Regions from separate parts of the Microbacterium sp. NPDC056736 genome, predicted to be linked through region 2. Evidence: predicted binding sites of a transcription regulator. Region 2 holds the regulator's gene; the other holds the start of a gene.
What was found. The regulator HspR, encoded in region 2, represses chaperone genes until heat shock. The targets are predictions, from matches to a motif close to AAGTTGAGTCNNNNNGACTCAACTT.
Positions count from the first base shown of each region.

Region 1 (10,665 bases), on a different contig from region 2:
TCTCGGCCTGAGGGGTCCGCTATGCGGCCGCCGCGAACGCCGAACCGGCTGCGACGGACAATCCGTCCGCTGCGGCATCCACGGTGACGGTGCCGCCGTCGGCCAGCGCACCCGTCACGAACAGGTCCGCGATGCGGTCGTCGACCTCGCGCTGGATGAGCCGGCGCAGCGGGCGCGCGCCGTACTCGGGCTCGTAGCCGTGCTCGGCCAGCCACGCCACGGCGCCGTCGGTGACGATGAGGTCGACCTCGCGCCTGGCCAGACGCGACTCGGATGCCCCCAGCAGCAGGCGGACGATGCGCTCGAGCTGCGGCTTCTCGAGCTTGCGGAACAGCACGATCTCGTCGATGCGGTTGAGGAACTCGGGTCGCATCGCCTCGCGGAGCTTGCCGAACACGCGATCGCGCAGATCCTTCTCCGATCCGAAGCCGGTCGGACCGCCCCCGTCGGGGAGGAATCCGATGGCGCCGCCGCGCGAGGCGAGGAACTCCGAGCCGAGGTTGGACGTCATGACGATCACGGTGTTGCGGAAGTCGATCGTGCGGCCCTGCCCGTCGGTGAGGCGCCCGTCGTCGAGCACCTGCAGGAGCAAGTTGAACACGTCGGGGTGCGCCTTCTCGATCTCGTCGAACAGCACGATCGAGTACGGGTTGCGCCGCACGCGCTCGGTGAGCTGGCCGGCCTCGTCGTAGCCGACGTATCCGGGAGGAGCGCCGACCAGCCGCGACACCGTGTGCCGCTCGCCGAACTCGCTCATGTCGAAGCGGATGACGGCGCCCTCGTCGTCGAAGAGACTCGCCGCGAGCGCCTTGGCGAGCTCCGTCTTGCCGACGCCCGTCGGGCCGAGGAAGAGGAACGACCCGACCGGGCGCCGGGCGTCGCCCATGCCCGTGCGGTTGCGTCGCACCGCCTTGGCGACGGCGGTCACCGCGTCGTCCTGGCCGATCACACGGCCGTGCAGCTCGTCCTCGAGCGCCGCGAGGCGCTCCCGCTCGGTCTCGGTGAGGCGGTTCACCGGAATGCCGGTCGCACGGCTGATCACCGCGGCGATCTCCGGCTCGTCGACGATCGCGTCCGCGCGGGTCGCGGCGCCGGCAGCGGTCGCCCGCTCGATCCGCCCCTGCACGTCGCCGATCTCGTCGCGGATGCGCGACGCCTCCTCGTAGTGCTCGGCCGAGACGGCGGCGTTCTTGTCCGCCTCGAGGGTCGCCAGCCGCTCGATCAGACCGCTCACGTCGACCTGGGCGCCCAAGCGCAGCCGCAGCCGCGCACCGGCCTGGTCGATGAGGTCGATCGCCTTGTCGGGCAGGACGCGCTCGGTGAGATAGCGGTCGCTGAGCTCGACGGCGGCCCGCAGCGCCTCGTCGGTGTACACGATGCCGTGGTGCTCCTCGTACGCGGACTTGAGGCCCCGCAGGATGAGCACGGCGTCCTCGATCGAGGGCTCGCCCACCTTCACCGGCTGGAACCGGCGCTCCAGCGCCGGGTCCTTCTCGATGAGGCGGTACTCCTTGAGCGTGGTCGCACCGACGAGGTGCAGGTCGCCGCGCGCGAGCCGTGGCTTGAGGATGTTCCCCGCGTCCATGCCGCCGTCACCGGCGCCGCCCGCACCGACGACGGTGTGCACCTCGTCGATGAAGACGATCAGCTCGCCCTTGCGGGCGGCGATCTCGTCCATCGTCTTGGTGAGGCGCTCCTCGAAGTCGCCGCGGTAGCGCGTGCCCGCGAGCATCGCGGGCAGGTCGAGCGAGACCACGCGCCGGCCGAGCAGCTGCTCCGGCACCGCGCCGTCGACGATGGCCTGGGCGAGTCCCTCCACGATGGCGGTCTTGCCCACGCCGGCCTCGCCGACGAGCACGGGGTTGTTCTTGGTGCGGCGGCTCAGGATCTCGATCGTCTGCTCGATCTCGTCGGCCCGCCCGATCACCGGGTCGAGTTCGCCGGCCGCGGCGCGAGCCGTCAGGTCGGTGCCGTACGCGGCGAGCATGGGGGTGCCGGATGCCGCGGCATCCGTCTCGTCATCGCCGTCGGGTGCCGCGGACGGCGACACCGTCTCGCGGGCGCCCTGCGTGAGCGCCTCGGCGGTCACGCCGGCCCGTGCCAGCACCTGACCGGCAGGGGTGTCCTGCGCCAGCACCAGCGCGAAGAAGAGGTGCTCGGGGTCGACGTACGTCGAGCCGGATGAGCGCGCCACCTGGAAGGCGTGGAACAGGGCGCGCTGCACCGACGAGGTGACGACGGCCCCGTCGACGTCGGCAGCCGCCGACGCCGCGGGGAGGCGGTCCTCCGCGGCGCGCACGATCGCCGCGACGTCGGCGCCGATGCGACGGACCGCGTCCCGGGCCGGGGGCTCGGAGACGAGGACGCGCAGCACGTGGAGGGCGTCCAGCTCGTGCTGTCCGCGCTCGAGCGCGTACCTGCCGGCGCGCTGGAGGAGCTCCTGCGTGCGGGCGCCGAGGTACCGGCTGAGATCGATGGAGCGCTCTGCGCGCGCACGCTCCCCCGCGAGGTAGCGTGCCAGGAACTCGTCGAACGAGCTCTCCTCGCCGCCGGCCTGTGGGGTGAAGTCTTCGGGCATTCCGTCTCTCCTGAACTTGAGTGGACGAGTATCAAGTCTTGAACTTGATACCTGCGATGTCAACTTCAACGCGAGCTCGGGCGCGGGCTATTCCCGGCGGTGACGGCTCAGTCTCGCCCGCCGGGCGGGCCGAGGATCAGCAGCACCACGAAGAGCGCGATCACCGCGAGCGCGATGAGCGCACCGAGAACCCACGGCCGCCGCAGGAACCAGCGCATCAGCCGGTCGAACCAGCTCGCGTCCCGCGGGTCATCGGTCTCCTCCAGCCGCCACGCTCCTGCCAGCTGTCCGGTGCGCTGCAGCCACAGCTCGGTCGGGATCGTCGCATAGGGGATCACGGCACTGACGAGTGCGACGGCGGTCGGGGCGACCCGCCACCGGTTGTTCAGCGCGACGAGGACGACCGTCGCCGCGTACGACAGGAAGATGAAGCCGTGGATGCCGCCGCCGATGGTGACGCCCGGCGCCCACCCCGTGGCGGCACGGGCGATGAGTCCGGCGATGAGGAGGGTCCAGGAGACGGCTTCCGCGATGGCGAGGAAGCGGAACAGCGAATGCGGGTTGCGAAACACACCTTCAGCGTAGCTGAAACTCCTTCAGGTTCCCTGAAGCCGTGTGGGGCGGTCCAACCCGTAGGGCTCCTCATGGAGTCCCTCGAGCGCGGTGGCGAGTTCCGGCGCGCCCTCCGCGAGGGCGGCGTCGAGACTGGCCAGTCGCTCCTCGGCTGCCCGAAGCACCGCGCCGCCACGGTCGGTGACGCGAAGATCGGACGCCGCTCCGGCATGCGCGGTGGCGTCGGCGACGAGTCCGGCGTCCACGAGGGTCTGCACGGCGGTGTGCGCGGACTGCACCGTGATCTGAGAGCGGCGGGCGAGCTCGCTGAAGGAGATGCCCGGGGTCACGTCGATGTGCGCGAGCAGCCCGTACTTCCTGGTGGTGAGCCCGAGGTCGCGCAGCTGGGCGCCGAGGTGCTGGTCCCACACGCTCGCCACCGTCAGCAGCGCGATGACGGGGCTGAACGGACGCTCGGACACGGGCTAAATGCTAGCCCCCGGCGCGTCCGAGCGCCGCTCATCCGCGGCCGGGCGGCCGATCCATCCCACGCGGCGACCGATACCGTGGGACGGTGACGTTCTCGATCGACGGTCTGCGGCGGTGGCCCGACGTCGAGGCTCCCGATCTCCTGGCGGCGGATGCTGCGGACCGGCTGCTCCTCGACGAATCGGCCGCCGCTCGTCGCAGAGCCGACGCCGGCGAGCTCGTCGTCATCGGCGACGGGTACGGCGCCCTCACGCTGGGCGCAGCGGCCGAGGGGGCGCGCGGCGTCCGCGTCCACCAGGACCCGCTCACCGGCGAGCGGGCACTGGCCGCCAACGCCGCGCGCTGCGGCCTGGGTGACGCCTTCTCGTCGCTGCCGCTGGACCCGGAGCTGGTGCGCGACGCGCGGGTCGTGCTGCTGCGCCTGCCGCGCTCCCTCGACGCCCTGCGCGACATCGCCGGGCTGGTCGCGGCGCACGCGGCCCGCGACGTGGAGGTCTACGCGGGCGGGCGGGTGAAGCACATGTCGCTCGCGATGAACGACGTCCTGCGCGAGCGATTCGCACGGCTGGACGTCAGCCACGCCCGCCAGAAGTCGCGGGTGCTCGTCGCCCGTGAGCCCCGCGGCGGCGCAGACCCAGAGCCCCGGATGCAGGTGCACGACGGCCTCGTCGTGTGCGCGTTCGGCGGCGCGTTCGCCGGCCCCTCGATCGACATCGGCACCCGGTTCCTCCTGGAGCATCTCCCCCTCGTAGACGATCGCGCGTCGCCGGCCATCGACTTCGCCTGCGGCACCGGCGTGATCGCCACCGCGCTCGCCCTGCGCAATCCAGGGCTGCGCGTGCTCGCGACGGACCAGTCCGCCGCCGCCGTGGCATCCGCCCTGGCCACGGCGGCCGCGAACTCCGTCGCGGACCGCGTCGAGGTGGTCCGCGACGACATGCTGCGTTCGCGGGCCGACCGCAGCGCTGCCTTCATCGCCCTCAACCCGCCCTTCCATTCCGGCTCAGCGGTGCACGAGGGCATCGCCCCGCTCATGTTCGCCGAGGCCGCCCGCGTGCTCCAGCCGAGCGGGCGGCTGTGGGCGGTGTGGAACTCCGGCCTGCGGTACCGCTCCGCACTCGAGCGCGTCGTGGGCCCGACGACGCAGATCGGCCGGAACGCCAAGTTCACGGTCACCGCGTCGACGCGACGCTGAGGTCTACTCGTCCGGCGACGGCTCGGGCGCGGGCGTCGGGCCGAACAGCACCCACTCGCCGGCCGCGCACTGGTAGAACTGCACCGTCACGGTGTCGATGAAGACATCTCCGTCCGTCGCGCAGGCGTCCGCGTCGGGTTCCGACGTGCCGAGCAGCACCTGGGTGCCGGGCGCACCCTGCTCCCCCTGCTCCCCCTGCTCCCCCTGCTCGCCCTGCTCGCCTTCCTCGCCCTGCTCGCCCTGCGGGCCGGCGGGGCCCTGGGCGCCCTCCGGGCCCTGCTCGCCGCTGAGGTTCTCAGCCGCCGCGTCCCGCAGGTTCGCCACGAAGGACCAGTCCTCCTGGAACAGATACAGGTCCGCGGTCAGGATGTCGATGTACACGTCGCCTTCATACCCCTTGCCCGACTCCGGCGGTCCCGAGCCCGCCCGCACGGCGGAGCCCGCCGGCAGCACGTCGGCGAGCACCTCGTCGTACTCGGGCGTCGCGACGGTGGCGGAAGGCGACGGGGCGGGGTCCGCCGTGTCGACGCTCCTCGCCAGCCACGACCCGAGGAAGGCGGCGAAGAAGGACAGCAGCACGAACGCGAGGCCGAACCAGATCAGCGTTCCGCGCGTCACCGGCGCGGCGGTGGCCGCATCGCCCTTGGATCCCGAGTCCATCTCCACGGCCCACTCCCCATTCCACCGCGTGCGACACCGGTCCGCAGGCTCCCACAGCCCGCGTCGATGTGACCACTGTAGGAACGCGGACGGCCCCGTGTCACGCGTTCGGCTTAATTCGCCTCCGGGCGCGTGCCGGTGCGGAGCGGGCGCCCCGTCAGCGCACCCCGTTGGCCGGCTCGTAACGCTCCGGCACGATCTCGAGCTCACCTTGGCCGGCGGTGAGCGAGCGCAGGTCGAGCACGTATCGGCGCAGTTCGGAGTCTGGGACCGTCGCCCTGATGCGAGCGCGGCCGTCGTCGCTGCGCTCGGTGGAACCGACGCGAGCCCTGCGGCCGGCGAGGTCGGTGAGAACCGGGCCCTGCAGTGTCGCCGGGACGGTGACGGTCACCCTCGAGACCGGCTCCAGCAGCACGGTGCCCGCCTGCGCCAGTGCCGCCTTCACCCCCAGCGATGCCGCCGTGCGGAACGCCATCTCGGACGAGTCGACCGAGTGCGCCTTGCCGTCGTAGAGCTCCACGCGCACGTCGACCACTGGATGCCCCTGCGGCCCTCCCGTCGCCAGCGCGTCACGGGCACCCCTCTCGACGGCGGGGATGTAGGAGCGGGGTACGGCACCGCCCACGACGGAGTCCTGGAACTCGAACCCGCCGCCGGGCGCCAGCGGCGAGACGCGCAACTGCACGACGGCGAACTGCCCGTGACCGCCCGACTGCTTCTTCAGCTTGCCCTCAGCGCTGGCCGTGCCCGCGATCGTCTCCCGGTAGGCGACCGGCGCCGGCGAGGTCTCGACGTGCACGCCCAGCACGCGGGCCAGTCGCTCGACGGCCACCGCGACGTGCGTGTCGCCGAGGCCCCGGAGGACCGTCGCCCCGCCTGCACGATCGACCACGAGCGTCGGGTCGTCCGATACGAGCCGCGCGAGCGCGGTCGTCAGCTTCGCGTCGTCGGACTGCGAGACCGGCTCCAGGCTCACCGCGTACACCGGATGCCGCTCCGGCAGGCGCCTCGGCCGCGCACCGGTGCGCGGCCTGCTCCACAGCAGCGAGCCCGACGGCGTGCCGGCGAGCTTGGCCACCGCGCCCACGTCGCCGGCGCGGAGAGCGTCGGCAGGGAGGTGCTCGGCGCCGCGCAGCCGGAACAGGGCCGGCATCCGCTCGTCCGCACCGGTCGTCGCGTTGTGCAGCCGGTCGCCCGGCCGGAGCACCCCGGAGAGCACCTTGAGCATCGCGACCTGTCCGACGAACGGATCGGCCAGCGTGCGGAAAACATGCACCAGCGGCTCGCCGGCCGCGTCGATCGCGACCGCCTGCTCGGTACCGCCCTCGCCGTCGTCGTCGACGCCGATGCGGATCGACCCGTCTCTCGTCCCCGGCGCGGGAGCGAGCTCGCAGAGCAGATCCAGCACGCGGTCGACGCCGGCCTCCGAGCCGGCGGAGCACAGCAGCACGGGGACGGCCTCGTTCGCGGCGACCTCCTTCGCGAGGGTGCGGCCGAGCTCGCGGGCGGACGGCTCGTCGCCGTCGAGGTACGCCTCCAGCTGGGCGTCGTCGTGCGACACGATCTCCTCGGTCGCATCCTGGTGGAGCCGGTGCTCCTCGTCGGCGATGTCGGCGGGGATGGGCTCCTCCTGATGACGACCGCCCTCGTCGTACACCAGCAGGTGCTCGCCGAGCACGTCGGCGATGGCATGGAAGCCCTGCTCCTCGCCCACGGGAAGCTCCAGCGGCACGAGCCGCGAGCCGAACGTGCTCCGCAGCTCTCCCAGCACGCGGCGGAAGTCGGCGCGCGCCCGGTCCTCCTGCGTCACGACGACGATGCGCGGGACACCGGCCCCCTCGGCGGCCGCCCACGCCGCCTTCGTGCCCGCCGTCACGCCGTCCACGGCGCTGACGGCGACGACGGCGACGTCGGCGACGGACAGCGCGGCGTCGACCGCGCCGATGAAATCAGGATGCCCCGGCGTGTCGGCCAGCGTCAGCGCGGTGCTGCCGCCCTCGGCCGCCCACACCAGGTACGCCAGCGACAGTCCCAGCGACACGCCTCGCGCGGTCTCCTCGGCCTCGAAGTCGCACACGGTGGTGCCCTGCTCGACGCTCCCCATTCTCGGGATCGCACCGGCGCGGTGCAGCAGGGCCTCGGCGAGTGTCGTCTTGCCGGCGCCGCTGGCCCCGATGAGCGCGACGGTGCGATGTGTGACAGGGGACGCGGCATCCACGAAGACCTCCCGCGACGGTGCGGACTCACGACTAGGTCCATCGTGTCGGGGAAGCCGCGACGGCGCCAGATGGCGATCGGTCGAGGGGAGATATGACCGGGGGGCCGACGCGAGAATGTCGGCACCCCCGGTAGCCGCAAGCTCGGGACTCGCGGCCGGGGCACCGGACCGGGGCTCCGGCGTCATCCCCCATTGAAGAGACACCGCACCGGGGTGTCTATTACGCGACTTCGGGGAGTTCGTCGGCGGGTTCGGAGCGATCCTGTGAAACACCTGTACGGCGCGCCTCGCGCGAGGATCGCGAAAAACGCCGTGTCCACTCGGTATGGTGGCACCGGGTCGATCCCCGCACATGTTCGGCCGCGTTACGAAGGCATCCCCAGTGCCGAGCCCCTCCCCAATGGGCGTGTGACAACGCTGCGGGGACGCCCAGGTCCCTCGGACGCTACAGGCTCTATCTGCAGCGTCCGAGGGACCCTCCTATGCGCCGGGGGGTGCGCACGGGGAAGGTCGGCGGCGTAGCCCCAGAGATTCCCCAGTCGGCCGAGGAGAGGTCATATTCCCAGGACCTCGCTCCCCACCCGGCCGCAACACTACCGTGTCCCCCATTCGGGGGACAATGCGCTGCGCGCGAAACGCCCCGGCATCCCCACCCGAGGGTGAGGAACGCCGGGGCGCTCGTGACTGTCCGGAGGCCGGCCGCACGGCGATTCACCCGCCGCGGCCCGGGGGTGATCTAGAAGTCCCAGTCCTCGTCTTCGGTGGCCTCGGCCTTGCCGATGACGTACGACGAGCCCGACCCCGAGAAGAAGTCGTGGTTCTCGTCGGCGTTCGGCGAGAGAGCCGACAGGATCGCCGGGTTCACGTTCGTGACCGTGGCGGGGAACATCGCCTCGTAGCCCAGGTTCATGAGGGCCTTGTTGGCGTTGTAGTGCAGGAACTTCTTGACGTCCTCGGTGAGACCGACGCCGTCGTAGAGGTCCTGCGTGTACTGCACCTCGTTGTCGTAGAGCTCGTACAGCAGCGAGAACGTGTAGTCCTTGATGTCGTTGCGGGTGGCCTCATCGACCTTCTCGAGCCCGCGCTGGAACTTGTAGCCGATGTAGTAGCCGTGCACGGCCTCGTCGCGGATGATGAGGCGGATGAGGTCGGCGGTGTTGGTGAGCTTGGCGCGGCTCGACCAGTGCATCGGCAGGTAGAAGCCCGAGTAGAACAGGAACGACTCCAGCAGGGTCGAGGCGACCTTGCGCTTGAGGGGCTCGTCGCCTCGGTAGTACTCCATGACGATCTGAGCCTTCTTCTGAAGGTTCTCGTTCTCCACCGACCAGCGGAACGCCTCGTCGATCTCCTTCGTCGAGCACAGCGTCGAGAAGATCGACGAGTACGACTTGGCGTGCACCGACTCCATGAACGCGATGTTCGTGTAGACGGCCTCCTCGTGCGGGGTGAGGGCGTCCGGGATCAGCGAAACGGCGCCGACGGTGCCCTGGATCGTGTCGAGCAGGGTGAGCCCGGTGAACACCCGCATGGTGAGGGTCTGCTCCTCGGGGGTGAGCGTGTTCCACGACTGGATGTCGTTGGACAGCGGCACCTTCTCGGGCAGCCAGAAGTTGTTCACGAGGCGGTTCCACACCTCGAGGTCCTTGTCGTCCTGGATACGGTTCCAGTTGATGGCCTGGACGTGATCCAGGAGCTGGAGCTTCTCGCTCATCTTTCCTTCTTCTCCGAAAGTCTCAGGTCGGATCACAACGTGCACGAGACGCACTCGGACATGTCCGTGCCCTCGAGCGCCATCTGCCGCAGACGGATGTAGTAGATCGTCTTGATGCCCTTGCGCCAGGCGTAGATCTGGGCCTTGTTGATGTCGCGCGTCGTGGCGGTGTCCTTGAAGAACAGCGTCAGCGACAGCCCCTGGTCCACGTGCTGGGTGGCGGCGGCGTACGTGTCGATGACCTTCTCGTAGCCGATCTCGTAGGCGTCCTGGTAGTACTCCAGGTTGTCGTTCGTCATGAACGCGGCCGGGTAGTAGACGCGGCCGAGCTTGCCCTCCTTGCGGATCTCGATCTTGGCCGCGATCGGGTGGATCGACGAGGTGGAGTTGTTGATGTACGAGATCGAGCCGGTGGGCGGCACCGCCTGCAGGTTCTGGTTGTAGATGCCGTGCTGCTGGATCGACGCCTTCAGCTCGCGCCAGTCGTCCTGCGTCGGGATGTGGTGACCGGCGAACATGTCCTTCACCTTGTCGGTCGCCGGGACCCATGCCTGGTCGATGTACTTGTCGAAGAACTCGCCGGTCGCGTACTTGGAATCCCAGAAGCCGTCGAACACCTCGCCGCGCTCGATGGCGATCCTGTTCGACGCGCGCAGCGCGTGGAAGAGCACCGAGTAGAAGTAGATGTTCGTGAAGTCGACGCCCTCTTCCGAGCCGTAGTGCACGTGCTCGCGCGCCAGGTAGCCGTGGAGGTTCATCTGCCCGAGGCCGATCGCGTGCGAACGGTCGTTGCCGTCCTCGATCGAGCGGACGGAGCGGATGTGACTCTGGTCGCTGACGGCGGTGAGGGCGCGGATGCTGGTCTCCACCGTCTTGGCCAGGTTGCCGCCGTCCATCGCGAGGGCGATGTTGAGGGAGCCCAGGTTGCAGGAGATGTCCTTGCCGATCTGCGCGTACGAGAGGTCCTCGTTGTAGGTCGTCGGCGTGTTGACCTGGAGGATCTCGGAGCACAGGTTGGACATGTTGATCCGGCCCTTGATCGGGTTGGCCTTGTTCACCGTGTCCTCGAACATGATGTACGGGTAGCCCGACTCGAACTGGATCTCGGCCAGCGTCTGGAAGAACTCGCGGGCGTTGATCTTCGTCTTCTTGATGCGCGGGTCGTCGACCATCTCGCGGTACTTCTCGGTGACCGAGACGTCGCCGAAGGGCTGGCCGTAGACGCGCTCGACGTCGTACGGCGAGAAGAGGTACATGTCCTC
Region 1 is NZ_JBHTZE010000003.1:183,527-194,191, forward strand. It holds gene ACFRAL_RS08260 (ATP-dependent Clp protease ATP-binding subunit) at 20-2,578, opposite strand; gene ACFRAL_RS08265 (DUF3817 domain-containing protein) at 2,686-3,150, opposite strand; gene ACFRAL_RS08270 (helix-turn-helix domain-containing protein) at 3,175-3,612, opposite strand; gene ACFRAL_RS08275 (class I SAM-dependent methyltransferase) at 3,705-4,814, shown strand; gene ACFRAL_RS08280 (hypothetical protein) at 4,818-5,480, opposite strand; gene ACFRAL_RS08285 (elongation factor G) at 5,632-7,692, opposite strand; gene nrdF (class 1b ribonucleoside-diphosphate reductase subunit beta) at 8,429-9,403, opposite strand; gene nrdE (class 1b ribonucleoside-diphosphate reductase subunit alpha) at 9,436-10,665, opposite strand, start outside.
Region 1: ACFRAL_RS08260 (ATP-dependent Clp protease ATP-binding subunit) is a predicted target of HspR. The motif match lies at 2,592-2,616, and genes of this name have one in related genera.

Region 2 (10,665 bases):
GTGCGTGCATGCCAGGTTCGCTCGTCCACAGCCGAATCATGGCGCATGGGGCCGCGCGACGGCCCGCAGGCGCGCCCGCGCGCCGGGATCGCACCGCGCATCGCTCGCGATGCGCGCGTCCCGGCCGCTAGGGTGTGGCCATGTCGGGCCCCACCGCGCCCTCGCCGGAGCCGGCCGCAGCACCGGCGCCGCGGCTCACCGTCCGCCGCCTCGTGCTGCTGTCCATCCCCGCGATCCTCATCGGCGTGCTGTCGGCGCTCACGCTCCGGGTGCTCGAGGAGATCGCCGACCGGCTCGAGGATGTGCTGTGGACGAGCATCCCGGGCTCCCTCGGCATCGACCCGGACTCGGGGTGGTGGATCTTCGCCGTCCTCACCGCCACCGGCGTCGCGGTGGGGATGGTGGTGTGGCTCGTGCCCGGGCATGCGGGGCCCGACTCAGCCACCACCGAGCTGGCCGCGACACCGATTCCGCTGTCCGCCCTCCCCGGGCTCGCGGTGGTGCTCATCCTGAGCCTCGCCGGAGGGGTGAGCCTCGGGCCCGAGAACCCGATCATCGCGGTGAACGTCTCGCTGGCGGTGGCCCTCGTCGCCCGCATCGCGCGCGCGGTGCCGGCGCCGCTCGTGGGGGCGCTGGCGATCTCGGCGACGATCGGCGCCCTGTTCGGCACGCCGGTGGCCGCCGCCCTCGTGTTCACCGGCATGGTGGGCGGGTTCGAGTTGGGCGGGTCGCTGTGGGACAAGCTGTTCCTGCCGCTCGTCGCCGCAGGAGCGGGTTCGGTCACCACCTTCGTGCTCGGCGGCGGCTTCGGCGCGGCGGCGCCGTTCGCGCCCTACGGCACACCGCAGCCGCTCGATCTGCTCCGCGGCGCGCTCATCGCGTGCGCGGCCGCCGCGTTCGCGCTGGTCGGCGTCTACCTCTTCCCCCTCGTGCACCGCGCCTTCCACGCCCTGCGGCATCCGCTCCTCTTCACCGTCGCCGGGGGCATCGTACTGGGCGCCCTCGGCGCGATCGGCGGACCCCTCACCCTGTTCAAGGGGCTGGATCAGAGCGCCGAGCTTCTCGCCGACCCGGGCGACCACCCACCGGCACAGCTCGTGCTGATCCTGCTCGTGAAGCTGGCGGCGCTCGTCGTCGCGGCATCCGCCGGCTTCCGCGGCGGGCGGATCTTCCCCGCGGTCTTCCTCGGAGTGGCGGCGGGACTCCTCGGCAGCGCACTCGTGCCGGGCATGTCCCCCTCGCTCGCAGTGGCCTGCGGCGTGCTGGGCGTGGTGATCGCCATCGCCCGCGACGGCTGGGTCGCGCTGTTCGTGGCGGTGGCGATGGTGGACGACATCACGGTGCTGCCGATGCTCTGCATCATCGTGCTGCCGGCGTGGCTGGCGGTCACGTGGGCGCGGCCGATGCTGATCACGCCCGAGGACCTCGCCCGCGAGCGGTCGCCCGCCGCCCTGCCGTGGGAACGCCGATCGGCGGGGCACGGTACGTCGGCCACCCGGGACTGATCAGCCGGCTGCGGGCGCGCGCGAGTCCTGCTCGAGGGCCGCGGCGTTGCGGATGAACAGCACGATCCACGTGAAGACCAGGATGCCGGCGACCAGCTCCACCGCCGTGAGCGTGTAGTAGCCGGCGAAGAAGAACCCCGCCAGCACGAGCGTGACCCCGAGGAACAGCCAGCCGAGCACCACGAACGCGCGCGGGATGCCGGTGATCCATCGGGGCAGCCCGATGACGAGCACGCCGTACGCGACGACCATGCCGGAGGCGACACCGGTGTGCAGGGCGAAGAAATCGTCGACGGGGAACAACCCGACCAGCCCGAGGAACACTCCGACCACGATCAGGCTGACCCGAACCCGCCCGACGCCCTTCGGGTTGTCGGTGGGGATGCCGCGCGTGGAGTACCGCGCGAGCGTCGTCACCAGGAAGCCGGCGACGATGATCGTGATGTTGAAGGCGAAGGCCGACACGTTCGACGACATGCCGAGGGCGCTCAGGTTGTCCTTCCACCAGTCCGGATCGCTGGCGGTGAGCATGCTGGCGAGGACTCCGAACACCAGGAACACGGCGAGGACGGCGGCGAGCAGCTGCAGGTCCATGTGGCTCGCCGAGTAGAAGGCGACGTACCCGCTCGCCGCCGCCGCCGCACCGCTGAGGAGGATCGCCGCCACGGGGAACACCTGGGCGCCGATGAACGCCTGCTCCAGGATGACCGCCAGCAGTGTCCAGCCCAGGAGCGCGATGACGCCGTGCGCGAAGGCGAGGGCCGCGACGTCGAGGTAGTCCAGCACGCCGAACCGGCTGCGGCCGTCGCGCACGTGGACCGCGAACCGGCCGGCGATCACCGCGGCGAGCGCCGTGACGCCCGAGGCGATCGCGGCGAACTGTCCAGCAGACCCGGGCCCGGCGATCGGCGCGGGCTGGAGCCCGAACGCCGCGAGGGCGGCCAGCCCGACGACGACGAACGCGAGCGCGCCGACGCCGAGGGCGAGGGATTCCAGCGAGCGCTCGCTGGAGGCGTCGAGCAACCGCGTCGCGGTGAGGCTGCGCCGCGTCGCGGGCTCGTCGGGGACCTTCGAGTCGAGTGAGGTCTGGGTCATGACTGCCTCCGGGTGCGAGGTGGGCGAGCGGTCGGGTCAGGAAGGAGAAGCGGCGTCTCGCGCCGCGGCGGCGGGGGTCGCGGTGCGGTCGCCGGAGAGCCAGCGCAACCATAGCGAGCCGGGGTCGCCCTCGAGGACGAGCGCCCGGACGAAGAGCGTGAGCGGGATGGACAGGATCGCGCCGAGCGGGCCGATGACGAAGGTCCAGAAGATCACCGAGAAGAAGCTCAGCGTGAGGCTGAGGTCCACGGCGTCGCTGACGAACTTCGGCTGCACGAGCACCTGGAGCACGACGTTGACGACGCTGTAGACCGCGATCACCGCGAGCAGCAGCGGCCAGCCGCCCACGACGAACGCGAGCACCGCGGGCGGGATCAGGCCCAGGACGAAGCCGATGTTCGGGATGAAGTTCGTCACGAACGCCAGCACCGCCCACACGATCGGCGCCGGCACGCCCAAGGCCCACAGGGCAAGTCCGTCGATGATCGCCACGACGGCGCCGAACGACGCGTTCACGACGTAGTAGCGACGGATGCCGCGGTTCAGGCGCCGGACCCGCGCGAGCACCGGTCGGCGCTCGGCGCCGAACACGCGCTCCGCGTCGCGATACCGTGCCGCGTCGGCCCCCGTGAAGATGATGTACGAGACGACGAAGAAGAGCGCCGTCAGGACGGCGAGCACCGTCCCCCCGAAACTCGAGAAGAGCTGCACGAGCGCCTGCGGATCGAGGACGGAGGCCGCGGCATCCGTCGCCTCCTGGGCGAGCCCTGCCGACGCGAGCCAGGCGCGGAAGTCGTCGACGCCGCCACGCAGCTGATCGAGGTAGTCCCTGACGAGCTGCGCGAACTCCGCGCCGGCCACCCACAGCAGCAGTCCCATCAGCGCCAGCACCAGGTAGGCGACGAGGATGACCGCGGTGGTGCCCGCCCACCGCGGCCAGCCGCGGCGATCGAGCGGGCGGCGGACGGGCTCGCAGATCACGACGAGCACGATGCCCAGAGCGAGCGGCCCGACCAGCTCGCGCGCGAAGTACACGCCCGCGAGCACGATCACGGACGCCGCCAGCACGATCAGCACCCTCGCACCCGGCGACAGCACGGGTGCCGGCGGGGCGGGCGGCGCAGCGCGGGTCACGGCGTCAGGGTACCGAGGTCTTCGCACCGCGGCGGGAACGGCGCGCTCGCATCGTGGGCGCCGGGCCGCGCTCCCTGTCGCGCATGCGTCCGGTGATGCCACACTGAGCGCATGTCACTGACCGAGACGAGCCCGATCGCCCAGAGCTGGGCGGCCCCGCGATCGCTGCAGCAGCACCTCGACGACGGCCGTGCGGCGCGCGAGCGGACGCCGCGCGAGTCCCTGGCCGTCCTGCCGACCGGCGAGCGCGATCCGATGGGGATCCTCGACGCGCAGGACGAGACGCGCGTCCCCGAGCTGGTCCCGATCCGCACGGAGCGCATGGCGGCGAACCCGTTCGCGTTCTATCGCGGCACCGCGGCGCTCATGGCGGCAGACCTCGGCCGCTCACCGAGCACCGATCTGCTCGTCGGGTCGTGCGGCGACGCGCACGTGGCCAACTTCGGCCTGTACGGGTCGCCGCAGCGCACCCTCGTGTTCGACCTGAACGACTTCGACGAGGCCGCGTGGGCGCCCTGGGAGTGGGACCTCAAGCGCCTCGTCACGAGCATCGTCATCGCCGGCCAGTCGACGTCGCGCGACGACCGGGTGATCCGCGACGCGGCGCTCGAGGCGGTGCGCACCTACGCACGGTCGCTCCGCGCCGGCGCCAAGCGCAGCCCGCTGAAGCGCTACTACGACCGGTTCGATGCGCTCGCGGCCGAGGAGGCCGCGGACGCCGAGACCCGCGACGTCATCGCCGGCGCCGTCCGCGACGCCGAGCGGCGCACCGGCAAGCGCGCCGCCCGCAAGCTCACCACGGTCGACGAGGCCGGGCGCGTCGTGTTCGTCGAGTCACCGCCCACCATGACGCACGTCGGCGCGCTCATGGAGGGTCGCGTGCTGAGCGTGCTCGACCAGTTCCGCGAATCGGTGAGCGTCGACATCCGCGCGCTCCTCCAGAAGTACTCGCTCTCGGACGTGTCGCTGCGGGTGGTGGGTGTCGGCAGCGTCGGCACGCGCTGCTTCCTGCTGTCGATGCAGGACGGCGACGACGGGGTGCTGCTCCTCCAGGGCAAGGAGGCCGGTCGCAGCGTCCTCATCGAGCACGGCGGCATCGAGCAGCCGCCCGGGGTGGCCCGCTACATCGAGCAGCACGGCGAGGGCGGCCGCGTCGTGGCGATGCAGCGCATCCTGCAGGCCGTCTCAGACCCCTTCCTCGGCCACGTGCGGCGGTCGCCCGAGGGAGCCCAGCGTGACTTCTACGTGCGGCAGTTCCACGACATGAAGGGCGGCTTCGACATCGACACGCTCGACGACGTCCCCTTCCGGTGGTACGCCGACGCGTGCGCGGCGACACTCGCCCGTGCGCACGGCCAGTCCCCCGACGCGGCCACGGTCTCGGGATACGTCGGCCGCGGCAAGGTCGTCGGCGAGGCGATCCTGGAGTGGGCGTACGCGTACGCCGCGCTCTCGCACGCCGACTGGGAGCTCTTCCGCCGGCACCGCAACGTCGACGCGGTCTGACCGCGGCCCTGGCTGCGGCGTGCGGACACAGCGTCGGAGGTCTGTGCAGACACGCCGGAGCACGGATGCCTCGGCCCGGCGTGTCGCCGAGAACCTCCGATTCCCTGCCCGGCGTCAGGCGGACGGCGGGTGGGACTCGAGCCACTCCCGTCCGACGCGCTTGGTGACCTTGAGCAGCCAGGCGTCGGTGATCACCTCGCGCAGGTGATCGGCGGCGACGGCGTCGAGCCGCACGAGCACCGCGGGAAAGCCGTCGAAGTGCGGGATGGTGAAGAACGCGTCGGGATACGTCTCGAGCAGCGCCTCTTTCACCTGGAGTCCGTCGGTGCGCACGCCCACGATGTCGCCCGCCGGCCAGCTGCGGCCGAGCGCGTCGAGCTGCTCGAGGTCGCGCCGGCTCGGGCCGCGCTGCCAGACGAAGGCGCCGGCCTGTGTGCGCCAGGTCGCTCCGCCGCGGTGCCCGTCGACGCGCTCGACGACGTCCGGCAGGTCGAGCGCGATGGCGCGCACGTCGTCGAGGGTCGCCATGCCCCCATGGTGTCGCACCCGTGGCTTCCGCGTAACCGGCTGCACCGGCGCACGGACACCACGGGACCTTCGGCTCACCCGGGCGTGCCCGCACGCTCGTAGCGTGTGCGGTGGAGCCCTCGCGGGCTCGATCCGGAAGTGAGGCACATCATGAAGCGCCTGCCCGTGCAGATCACCCTCGGCGCGGTCGTCCTCGTCGCCGGCGTGCTGCTGTTCATCCAGACCGCCGGGTGGGCGACGATCCCCGGCCCCGTCTGGGCCGCTGTGCTGGCCGTGGTGAGCGGCGCGTTCTGGTACGTGTTCTTCGCCGACGCCGACGCGTGGTGGGCCGCCATCCCCGGTGCGGCGCTCGCCGGCGCCGCCGTCACACCGCTGATGGAACTCGACCCCGACGGACTCGGCCAGTGGACCGAGGTGCCGATGCTGGCCCTGCTCGGCGTCGGCTTTGCGGCGATCTACCTGCGAGACCACCGCCGCTGGTGGGCGATCATCCCGGCCGGGGTGCTGCTGACGCTCTCGATCGTCACCGCCATCGCGGCGGCGGCGAGCGGTCCCGTCGTCGGGGCCGTCTTCCTGACCGGCGCGGCCGTGACGTTCGCACTGGTCGCGCTGCTGCCGGGCGGCCAGACGCGCCGGTGGTGGGCGCTGATCCCTGCCGGGGCGCTCGCGATCGCCGCGCTCGTCGTGCTGGCGGGAGCGTCGGAGTGGCTTCTCGTGCTGAACCTGGCCTGGCCGCTGGCGATCGTGGCCGCCGGCACGTTCATCATCTGGCGCGCGCTGCGCCCCAGCCGCCGCTGAGGCGTCCGCTCAGGATGCCGGACCGCCGGGCCGATCGGCATCGCCGGTCGCCGGCGCGATCGGTGTGCGCGGGCGCCACACGACGATCTCGGTCGCCCGGCGCACGCGGGTGCCGTGCCGCAGCGTCACCACCGAGCCCGTCGAGCCGGCCGCGAAGACGCGCGCACCCGGACGCTTCTCGAGCTCGGCGCGCATGCGGTCCTCGAGGTCGCGCACGCGGCCGTGGAGCTCCTGCACGCGGTTCTCGAGCTCGAGGATGCGCATGATCGCCGGAAGGCCGATGCCGTCGGACGACATGCGCGCGACCTCGCGAAGCTGCTCCACGTGGCGCAGTGAGTACCGCCGGGAGCCGCCCAGCGTGCGGGCGGGCACGACCAGACCCAGCCGGTCGTACTGACGGAGCGTCTGCGGGTGCATGCCCGACAGCTCGGCGGCGACGGCGATCGCGAAGATCGGGGCATCCTCGTCGATCTCGTTCTCGGTCATCATCGTCACCTCCTCACGTCCCGAAACGAGGATGTCAGCCCCGCGCCTTCGTCATGAGGTCGGCGCGCGGGTTCTCCTTCGGCTCCAGGCTCTGGAACCGCTCGAGCGCCTCGCGGGCGGCGTCGTCGAGGTGCGACGGCACGGCCACCTGCACCTCGGCGAGCAGATCGCCGGTGCCCTTGCTCGTCTGCACTCCGCGACCCTTCACCCGCAGCACGCGGCCGGAGGGGGTGCCCGGCGCGACGCGCAGCCGCACCGGGTCGCCGCCGAGGGTCGGCACCTCGATGGTCGCACCCAGCGTCGCCTCGGTGAACGTCACCGGCACGACCACCCGGAGGTTCAGGCCCTCCCGCGTGAAGACCGGATGCGGCCGCACGGCCACCTGCACCACGACGTCGCCGTGCTCGCCGCCGTCGGGCGACGGGCGGCCGCGGCCGCGGAGCCGGATCTTCTGCCCGTCGGACACGCCGGCCGGGATCTTCACCTTGAAGGGCTTGCCGTCGTCGCCCTGGAGCGTGATCGTCTCGCCCTTGGTCGCCGTGATGAAGTCGATCGTCGTGCGCGCCGTGACGTCGGCGCCCCGGGTCGGGCCGCCGTAGCCGCGGAAGCCCCCGCTCGGCTGCCCGAACCGGCCCGTGCCGAACCCGGTGCCGCGCTGCTGCTGATTGAACATCGCGAAGATGTCGTCGAAGTCCTCGGCTGACTGGTACCGGGCACCGCGGCCCTGGTTGAACATCGAGAAGACATCCTCGAAGCCCCCGGCGCCGCCCTGGCCGCCCGCGGTGAAGCGGGCACCCGAGCCCATTGCGCGGATCTGGTCGTACTCCTTGCGCTGCTCGGGGTCGGAGAGCACCGAGTACGCCTCGCTGACCTCCTTGAACTTCGCCTCGGCGGCCGCGTCACCCTGGTTGGAGTCGGGGTGGTACCGGCGGGCGAGCTTGCGGTACGTCTTCTTCAGGTCCGCCTCGCTGACGTCCTTGGCGACGCCGAGCACCGAGTAGAAGTCCTTGTCGAACCAGTCCTGACTGGCCATGGATGCCCCTCTCCGGTGCTACTCGGCCGGCACAGCGACGACGACCTTCGCCGGACGCAGTTCCACCGAGCCGAGCCGATAGCCGATCTCGACGACCTCGAGGATCGTCGTCTCGGTCACACCCGGGGTCGGCGCCTGGAAGATCGCCTCGTGCTGCTGCGGGTCGAACACCTCGCCGGACGCACCGTAGGTGCTGAGCCCGATCCGCTCGGCGACGCCGCGGAGCTTCTCGGCGATCGCCGCGAACGGCGAGCCCTCCTCGAGGTCGCCGTGCTTCTCGGCACGGTCGAGGTCGTCGAGCACGGGCAGCAGGCCCTTCGCGACCGCTCCCTTGGCGCGCTCGATCTCGACCTCGCGCTGCTCCTCGGTGCGGCGGCGGTAGTTGGCGTACTCCGCCTGCAAACGCTTCAGGTCGTTCAGCAGCTGCGACTCGAGGTCGGCGATCACGGCGTCCTCGGCCGCGGCATCCGCGTTCTGCTGCGCACCCAGGATGTCGTCCACGGTCAGCTCTTCGCCGTCGGCGTCGCCCGCGTCCTGCGGCGCGAGGCCGGAGGCGTTCGCCTCCGGCCCCTCACCCTCAGGCCGGACCTCGCCGCCGTCTTCCGGCTCTTCGACCGGGTCGGGATTGTGGTCCTTGTTCGCCATGATTACTTCTTCTCGTCCTCGTCTTCGACGACCTCGGCGTCGACGACATCCTCATCGGAGGTCGCCTGGTCCTGCTGGTCGCCGGCCGGCGCGTCGGTCGGGGCATCGGTCGGCTGCGAGGCCTGGCTCGAGGCGTAGATGGCCTCGCCCAGCTTCGTCTGCGACTGCGAGAGCTTGTCGAACGCGGTCTTCACGGCGTCGTCGTCCTCGCCCGCCAGAGCGGTCTTCAGCGCGTCGACGTCGCCCTGCACCTCGGTCTTCACCTCGGCCGGGAGCTTTTCCTCGTTCTCCTTGATGAGCTTCTCGATCGAGTACGACAGCGTCTCGGCCTGGTTGCGGATCTCGGCGGCCTCACGACGCTTCTTGTCCTCGGCCGCGTGCTCCTCGGCCTCGCGCACCATCCGCTCGATGTCGTCCTTCGGCAGCGACGAGCCGCCGGTGATCGTCATCGACTGCTCCTTGCCGGTGCCCTTGTCCTTCGCCGACACGTGGACGATGCCGTTCGCATCGATGTCGAAGGTGACCTCGATCTGCGGGACGCCGCGCGGCGCCGGCGCGATGCCGGTCAGCTCGAACGTGCCCAGCGGCTTGTTGTCGCGGGTGAACTCGCGCTCGCCCTGGAAGACCTGGATCGCGACAGACGGCTGGTTGTCGTCGGCGGTCGTGAAGGTCTCCGAGCGCTTGGTCGGAATGGCGGTGTTGCGCTCGATGAGCTTGGTCATGATGCCGCCCTTGGTCTCGATGCCGAGGCTCAGGGGGGTGACGTCGATGAGCAGGACGTCCTTGCGCTCGCCCTTGAGGACGCCGGCCTGGAGGGCAGCGCCCACGGCGACGACCTCGTCCGGGTTCACGCCCTTGTTGGGCTCCTGGCCGCCGGTCTCCTTCTTGACCAGCTCCGACACGGCGGGCATACGGGTCGAGCCGCCGACGAGCACGACGTGGTCGATGTCGCCGACCTTGATGCCGGCCTCGCGGATGACGTCCTCGAACGGCTTCTTGGTGCGGTCGAGCAGGTCCTTGGTGAGGTCCTCGAACTTCGCGCGCGTGATCGTCTCGCTGAGCGACACCGGGCCGGAGTCCGTGAGCGAGAGGTACGGCAGGTTCACGGAGGTGCTCGTCGACGAGGAGAGCTCCTTCTTCGCCTGCTCGGCGGCCTCCTTGAGACGCTGCAGCGCGATCTTGTCGCCCGAGACGTCGACGCCGGTGGTGTCCTTGAACTGCTTGATCAGGTAGTCGACGACACGCTGGTCCCAGTCGTCGCCGCCGAGGCGGTTGTCACCGGCGGTCGCGCGCACCTGGATGGTCGAGAAGTCGTCGTCCTTGCCCACCTCGAGGAGCGAGACGTCGAAGGTACCGCCACCGAGGTCGAAGACGAGGATGAGCTCGTCCTCCTTGCCCTTGTCGAGGCCGTACGCGAGAGCCGCGGCGGTGGGCTCGTTGATGATGCGCAGGACGTTGAGGCCCGCGATCTCACCGGCCTCCTTGGTGGCCTGGCGCTCGGCGTCGTTGAAGTACGCGGGGACCGTGATGACGGCATCCGTCACCGTGTCGCCCAGGTACTGCTCGGCGTCGCGCTTGAGCTTCTGGAGGATGCGCGCGGAGATCTCCTGCGGCGTCCACTTCTTGCCGTCGACGTCGAACGTCCAGTCGGTGCCCATGTGGCGCTTGACCGACGAGACGGTGCGGTCGACGTTGGTGACGGCCTGGCGCTTCGCGGTCTCGCCGACGAGCACCTCGCCATCCTTGGTGAACGCGACGACCGACGGGGTCGTGCGGAAGCCCTCGGCGTTCGCGATGACCTTGGGCTCGCCGCCCTCCAGGACGCTCACGACCGAGTTGGTCGTACCGAGGTCGATTCCAACAGCACGTGCCATGTGTTTCTCTCCTTCGTGTGGGCGGAGACGGATGCCGCCACCCGGGGTTTACGGGAAGCCT
Region 2 is NZ_JBHTZE010000001.1:325,704-336,368, forward strand. It holds gene ACFRAL_RS01480 (potassium channel family protein) at 1-29, opposite strand, end outside; gene ACFRAL_RS01485 (ion channel protein) at 141-1,505, shown strand; gene ACFRAL_RS01490 (DUF998 domain-containing protein) at 1,506-2,600, opposite strand; gene ACFRAL_RS01495 (AI-2E family transporter) at 2,637-3,734, opposite strand; gene ACFRAL_RS01500 (DUF2252 domain-containing protein) at 3,846-5,240, shown strand; gene ACFRAL_RS01505 (MmcQ/YjbR family DNA-binding protein) at 5,355-5,768, opposite strand; gene ACFRAL_RS01510 (hypothetical protein) at 5,919-6,566, shown strand; gene ACFRAL_RS01515 (heat shock protein transcriptional repressor HspR) at 6,576-7,055, opposite strand; gene ACFRAL_RS01520 (DnaJ C-terminal domain-containing protein) at 7,087-8,085, opposite strand; gene ACFRAL_RS01525 (nucleotide exchange factor GrpE) at 8,104-8,730, opposite strand; gene dnaK (molecular chaperone DnaK) at 8,733-10,604, opposite strand.